Regions from separate parts of the Paenibacillus sp. LX16 genome, predicted to be linked through region 1. Evidence: riboswitches for the same ligand, from Rfam matches in the RefSeq annotation. Region 1 holds a riboswitch; the other holds the start of a gene.
The links. A riboswitch is a leader RNA that binds a small molecule or an ion and turns the genes downstream of it on or off. The one in region 1 is predicted to bind S-adenosylmethionine.
Positions count from the first base shown of each region.

Region 2: linked by a shared signal. The riboswitch ahead of T3H97_RS20985 (methionine ABC transporter ATP-binding protein) and the one ahead of metA (homoserine O-acetyltransferase MetA) in region 1 are both predicted to bind S-adenosylmethionine.

Region 1 covers NZ_CP141152.1:1,667,008-1,670,553, reverse strand. Annotated here, with positions in the region: gene T3H97_RS07655 (PLP-dependent transferase) at 1-951, opposite strand, end outside; gene metA (homoserine O-acetyltransferase MetA) at 1,076-1,993, opposite strand; SAM riboswitch class I at 2,112-2,237, opposite strand; gene corA (magnesium/cobalt transporter CorA) at 2,788-3,546, shown strand, end outside.
Region 2 covers NZ_CP141152.1:4,681,413-4,684,958, forward strand. Annotated here, with positions in the region: gene T3H97_RS20975 (MetQ/NlpA family ABC transporter substrate-binding protein) at 1-505, opposite strand, end outside; gene T3H97_RS20980 (methionine ABC transporter permease) at 581-1,249, opposite strand; gene T3H97_RS20985 (methionine ABC transporter ATP-binding protein) at 1,246-2,268, opposite strand; SAM riboswitch class I at 2,404-2,543, opposite strand; gene T3H97_RS20990 (Cthe_2314 family HEPN domain-containing protein) at 2,669-3,394, opposite strand; gene T3H97_RS20995 (UbiD family decarboxylase) at 3,446-3,546, opposite strand, start outside.

The DNA of each region.
Region 1 (3,546 bases):
ACGAAGCAAAGGTTCCACATAACGAGCATCCTTTACTTTAAAGGAGAAGATACCTGTATTTCCGCTGGATTGTTTATTTTGAATCTCACGACCTGGATGGCCTTCGAGAGCTGGATAAAATACTTCCGCCACCGCCGGATGCGTCAGTAAATAGTTAGACAGCACTGTTGCATTATGCTCATGTCGGTCCATACGCAGCGCTAACGTCTTCATGCCCTTCATTAACTGGTAGCAGTCGCTTGGGGAAAGCACGGCCCCTATGGAATTGTGCAGAAAGGCAATTTCAGCTGATAGCTCTTTGCCTTTGGTTACGATCAACCCTGCCAGCACATCGTTGTGTCCACCCAAATATTTGGTTGCGCTATGTACCACAATATCCGCGCCCAGTTCCAATGGTCGCTGGAAATATGGGGTTAGCAGCGTATTATCTACAATGGTAAGCAACTGATGTTGTGATGCCCATTCAGCCACCGCTCGAATATCAGTAATCATCATTAACGGATTTGTAGGTGTTTCTATGAATACAGCTTTGGTATTCGGTCGACATGACTGTTCGAGCGCTTTAAGATCGTTTGTATCCACATAACTGGCTGTTACACCAAATTTAGATAAAATACGCTCCAACAAACGATAGGTCCCGCCATACAGATCCAGCGATACTATGAGATGATCTCCCTGTCCAAACAATGCAAATACCGTTTGCAGCGCCGCCATACCTGAGCTGCATGCAAAGCCTGCATCACCCGATTCAAGTGCAGCAGAAGCCTCTTCCAGTACCTTTCGCGTGGGATTGATCGTCCGAATGTAATCAAATCCTGTGCTTTGACCCAGACGGGGATGGCGGAACGCCGTAGATTGGTAAATCGGGTAATTAACAGCCCCGGTTACTGGCTCCTCTACTGAGCCGATTTGTGCCAATCTGCTTTCGATTTTCCACTGTTTCTCACTCATATGAATCCTCCTGTTAACTTCCATAGTGGGTGCTATAACATATCCTGCAAAAATGGATGTCAAAGACTATACTGCTGCGCTACTGCAAGGTGGTACTGTACAAGGGTAAACTACAAGCCCCTTTTTAAATCTGGGGCCCGATATCATAAGGCGTTTCTTGGTATACATAATAGTTCAGCCAATTCGAGAATAATAAATTGGCGTGTGCCCGCCAGATTGAGGGCGGTGTGCGCTCAGGATCATCATTAGGAAAATAATTTTTGGGAACTTCAATATCCATTCCTTTGGCCACATCGCGGTCATATTCCCATTTCAGTGAAAGCGGGTCATATTCAGAATGTCCAGTTACAAAAATTTGTTTACCGTCAAGCGTGGCTACCAGGTACACTCCAGCTTCCTCGGATTCGGATAAAACTTCTAATTCGGCAATATGATCAATATCTTCTCGCCGAACCTCCGTATGTCTGGAGTGAGGAGCATAAAACAGTTCATCAAAGCCGCGTAGCAATTTTACTTTAGGTTTAATCACGGTGTGTGGAAATACGCCAAAGCATTTGTAATCGAGCCCGTATTTCGGGACATTGAAATGATGGTATAAACCTGCCTGTGAGGCCCAACAAATGTGCATGGTCGAAGTTACATTCGTTTTCGTCCATTCAAAGATTTGCCGGATCTCCTCCCAGTAGTTCACATCCTCAAACTCAAGCTGTTCAACCGGGGCTCCTGTAATGACCATGCCGTCAAAACGACTGTTCTTGATCTCGTCAAACGTTTTATAGAACATGTTCAAATATTCTTGCGATGTATTTTTGGATATATGAGACTTCATGTGCACCAGCGTGACGTCCACTTGCAGCGGCGTATTGCCGACCAAGCGCAACAGTTGGGTTTCCGTCGTTTCCTTTGTAGGCATTAAATTCAAAATGGCGATACGCAATGGACGAATGTCCTGATGATAAGCCAGGCTTTCATCCATTACGAAAATATTTTCGCCCTCCAGCACTTCCTTGGCAGGTAGCGTGTCTGGGATTTTAATCGGCATGTAAACTCACTCCTTGTTCGGTAAGTTTTGCGAAAATCGTCTTGTTGAGATGCCGGGCATATAATAAAAAGACCTTTCTCTGGTTAGAGAAAGGTCATATTTGTATCCATATGCGCCTCTCTCATCTGTCAGGGCGACGCTCTTTGTACAAAGCGCGCGTCCTGCAAGAATTAGCACCGTGCGATTAAAATCGCCGGTTGCCGGGTATCATCGGGCTAGTCCCTCCACCTGCTCTTGATAAGATTTCGCTATATTCATTTTGGGTTCACAAAGTTCTTGTTGTTCACTTTAATGCATCGGCTGGGCTTCGTCAAGATAGGACTTGTAAATTTGTGCCCTGCATTCACATTTTGTCTACCTTTTCCATAGGTTAAATCATATCCTCCTACCGCGGCAGCTCTTGCCACTACTGTCGATTTAGCCCATGATTTTGCGCTTGAAAGGCCGTAGGCCGAGCGTTATACTATACAAGTGCTATTAGGCAAAAATATGGAGCAGTAGTGCAGATTTGAGTGTTTCCTGCGATACTGTGGCAATCTAAAAAAGAACATTTGAGAGGTGAATCCGGAATGGAAGGCGACCCGAGTCCGAATAGGCGGCGATCCCTGAACAACAGCATAGGAATGACTTCAGCTTGCCGAAAGACGGGACGCCAGGCTCTGCATGCTCCAAAAGCCTCCGGCTTTTGATGGAAGTGCACGCTTACCCGCACCGGCTAACTGGCTAACTGAGTCCATTCCTTATGCTTAAGGTAAACGTATTTCCGTTACGACGGAGCATAAGGAGTGACATATATGAAAATCCGTTTGGTCAACAACGGGGTTTTTACCCCTGTCGAAGAAATTGAAATGGCGCTTACTGCACCGGCAGAAGGTTTTTATTGGATTGATGCCGATGTCGATGATTTGGCAGTGCTCCAACCTTTATTTTCCATGCATGATCTTGCAGTAGAAGATTGTTTGAGTGAAGAAGAGCAGCGTCCGAAGATTGAAATTTATGAAAGCCATTATTTTATCGTTGTAAATAGCATTCGTTTTGATGATGAAGAAATATTTTTGCGAGCGTTGAACATTTTTCTCGGCCGCCATTTTATCATTACGGTGACCAAGCAGAAAATCAATGAGCTTCGTACCCTCAAGCCTATGCTGTGGGAGCAAGAAGTCAGCCAGCCTGACCGTTTTATGTATCTGTTGGTCGACTTGATTGTTGACAACTATTTTCTGGTTGGTGACCGGATTGAGGTCCGCATTGAAAAGCTGGAAGAAGATATTCTAATGCATACGAAAAAGTCGCATTTGAACGAAATCATCGGCTTGCGAAGTGAGATTCTGTGGCTGAAAAAAGTGCTGGGTCCACAAAAGGAAGTCATCAATACCCTGAACAAACGGGATTTGCGACTCATCGACGATCAATTACAAAAATATTTCAGCGACATTTATGAAAATGCTGTGAAAATTTCGGAGACTTTTGAAACTTACCGCGACTTGATGGGTAACCTTCGAGAAGCTTATCAATCCAGTATCGCCAATCGTGCCAATGAAATTATGCGTGTG
Region 2 (3,546 bases), 2.9 Mb from region 1:
TCAGCTTGATCAGACCTTGTTTCTCCAACAACAGCAAAGCACGGCCTCCGTTTGTCGCATCGTTCGGAATGGCTACCGTTGCGCCATCTGGGAGTTCATCAAGCTTTTTATATTTTTGGGAGTAGATGCCGAAAGGCTCCAGGTGAACCGCGCCCACAGAAACCAAATCCATTTTGCGCTCTTTGTTCATCACATCCAAGTAAGGTACATGTTGATAGAAGTTAGCATCCAGCTGCTTGTCAAACAATTGAACGTTCGGCTGTACATAGTCGTTAAACTGAACGACTTGTAGGCGAACCCCTTCTTTTTCCAACTGAGGCTTGATTGCTTCCAAAATTTCCGCATGTGGCACAGGAGAAGCTCCAACTTTCAGCTCCACTTCACGTGGTGATCCGCCTGTATTTTCGTTCGCATTGTTTGTATCCGATGTTGTGCTCTTTGTACCGCAAGCAGCCAGCACCGCAATTAATGTCAAGCTTAATACAGCCAATACCCATTTCTTCATGTTATTACCCCTCCAATAAGTTTGTAATATTCAGGAGCAGACGTCCTGATCAATAAGGATATCTATATGTTTTCCCTATTTTCGAGTATAATGCCGCACGAGACGATCTCCCGCCATTTGCAGCAATTGTACCAATACGACCATCAGCACGACCGCAACGATCATTACAGCCGTTTCATAACGATAATAGCCGTAGTTGATAGCCAGTGTACCTAGTCCACCGCCCCCGATCATCCCGGACATTGCCGTGTAGGATACGAGTGTAACGACGGTAATGGTTAATGCGGCGAGCAGACCCGGAAGTGCCTCACGTAACAGCACACGCCGGATAATTTGTCCTGTCGAGGCACCCATCGCTTGTGCGGCTTCAATGACGCCCTTGTCCACTTCACGCAGAGACGTTTCGACAAGACGTGCGAAGAATGGGGCAGCCCCAATAACCAATGGTGGAATGGTTCCCAACACCCCGGTCGAGGTACCTACCAGCGATCGTGTAAAAGGAATAAGTGCAACGATCAAAATGATAAAGGGTACGGAACGTAAAATGTTAACGATGAATGATAATACAATGTATATCACCTTCATCAGAGTTAACGAGGAGCGGCTCGCCAGAAACAATAATATGCCGAGCGGCAAACCAATAATGAGGGTGAACAATGCGGATGCCCCAAGCATCTGAAGGGTTTCCAGCGTAGAATTCCCTAGCTCTTCCCAACTCACTTGTGAAAAATCAAGTTCGCTCATTGTCCGATCACCTCCACATCAAGTCCTTGCCCAGACACTTCGCGCAGCGTATGCTCTATATCCTCATGATTTCCTTCAAAACGAACGATTAGCTGACCATAGGGTACATTTTTAATGGTAGATATGGTTCCCTGCAAGATCGCAAAATCAACACCAGTGCTTCGAGCCGTACGCGACAGAATCGCATCATATGTTTTACTGCCCAAGAAGGAGATACGTACTACCTGCGCTGACTCGCCGCCACCTGCTGCCGCAATCGCTGCTTGTAACTCTTCGGGATGTTCTGACTCCCGTTGGATAAAGTCCTTGGTTACCTGGTGCTGCGGCTTCAAAAATACTTCCGCCACCGGACCTTGCTCCACGATGTCGCCCTGATGAATGACGCCAACTTTATCACAGATGCTTTGAATGACATGCATTTCATGTGTAATCAGTACGATGGTTAAATTAAAGCGCTGATTAATATCCAGCAGCAATTTCAGGATAGACCCCGTCGTCTGCGGATCAAGCGCTGAAGTCGCTTCGTCACACAGCAATACATGAGGATCACTAGCCAGCGCCCGTGCAATTCCTACCCGTTGCTTCTGTCCACCTGAGAGCTGTGACGGATATTTTCCACTGTGTTCTTCAAGACCCACCAATTCCAGCAGTTCACGAACCTTCTTGTCCAGCTTCTGCTTGGGCGTGTTTACCAGCCGCAATGGAAATGCAATATTGTCATACACCGTCGCCGAGGACAACAAATTAAAATGCTGAAAAATCATTCCGATTTTTCGGCGCTGCATTTGTAATTGGGATTGACTCACAGTGGTGAGGTTTACCCCGTCTACCCATACTTCACCTGAAGTAGGGCGTTCCAATAAATTAATACAGCGGATCAACGTACTTTTCCCCGCCCCGGAGTGACCAATCACTCCGAATATTTCTCCACGCTTTATAGAAAGATTCAACCCAGACAGCGCATTAACGCGTCGGTTGCCTTTGCCATAATGCTTGGTTAACTGCTTAAGCTCTATCAACGTGCTGCGACCTCCTTCACTTCTTCCTTACCCTTTTAACCAGTTGTCATCTCTCAGGATTGTATAAAATCGCTATTTATTTATACAAAAAGAGCCCCTTTCACAGAATGAAAAGGGCCCCACCTTGCGAACCTTTTCTCATCTGCCAAAATCGCTATAACTCTAGCGGTTTTGTAGGAATTAGCACCATCATGTTCCCTCCCAGTGTATTACACCGGGAAAGAACGGGTTGCCGGGCTTCATCGGGCCAGTCCCTCCACCTCTCTGGATAAGAAAAATATGTTAAACTCCAGCTTTAGCTGTCCGTTAAGTTTATATAAAAAAACATAATTCAAGCATTTTTCTGAAACTAGGTTTCAGTATAGATAGTTTACATTGCTTTGTCAAAGGATATTTTCTATCATATTTTTGGGCGTACTGCCCGGTTCTCCCATTGTTTCGCAGTATAAGTAAAGGCGATTGACAACGACCGACACACCATTTCCAAGCCCTGCTGCAAATCTTCCAAATGGTGATCGAGGTCCTCCAATTGGATTTTTCCATACAAAGCTCGGTGTCGTTGCCAGAGATCATCCTGCATTTCCGTATTCATATAGTGTATCTCCGTATTCCGACGCTTACGCAGCCGATTGATGGCATCGTTGTAAGTATCCTTGATATCAATTAAATTATCGGTCAATATAGGATGCATTTTGAGATACTTGAGCTGCCGCAACACGGTAAAATACGAATAATGCGCCTTATACTGCCCTGTTTTTAAATCACACAGATCATTTAGCCAGTTACCAAGCTTATCCAAAATAGAGAAAACCCGAACAAACCCATCTTTATAAAAGAAAACATATAATGCATAATCGGATTTTTCATCCTCGCTCATATCTTCAGCGTATCCGGCTTTCACTTTCATTCGGAAAAAGGCGGCAGCATGATGGCTCTGCTCCAGTTCATCCAGAGATGACATTAGACCGCGTGTCAAAATATCCGCCTTTCGAAAATCGTGGGTCGGATCTCCACCAGCCTGAATTTGCCGTTCCAGCAGGTTCAACATATCTGACATGCTATTCATGGCATCTAGCAGGATGCCCTTGTTCACACGTGGCGGCTCACCCAGTAGCTTGCGTATCATGCTTACACCTCCTTATAAATGTAAAATCCGGCTGTAGGTTTAATTAGGGCGTCAAGCGAAATAACTCGTCCATCGTTGATCTACAAGCTTAACAATATCCTCACGCGGTAACACCTCATCCGGATACCCCGGCTTCATACGCGCATCCACTA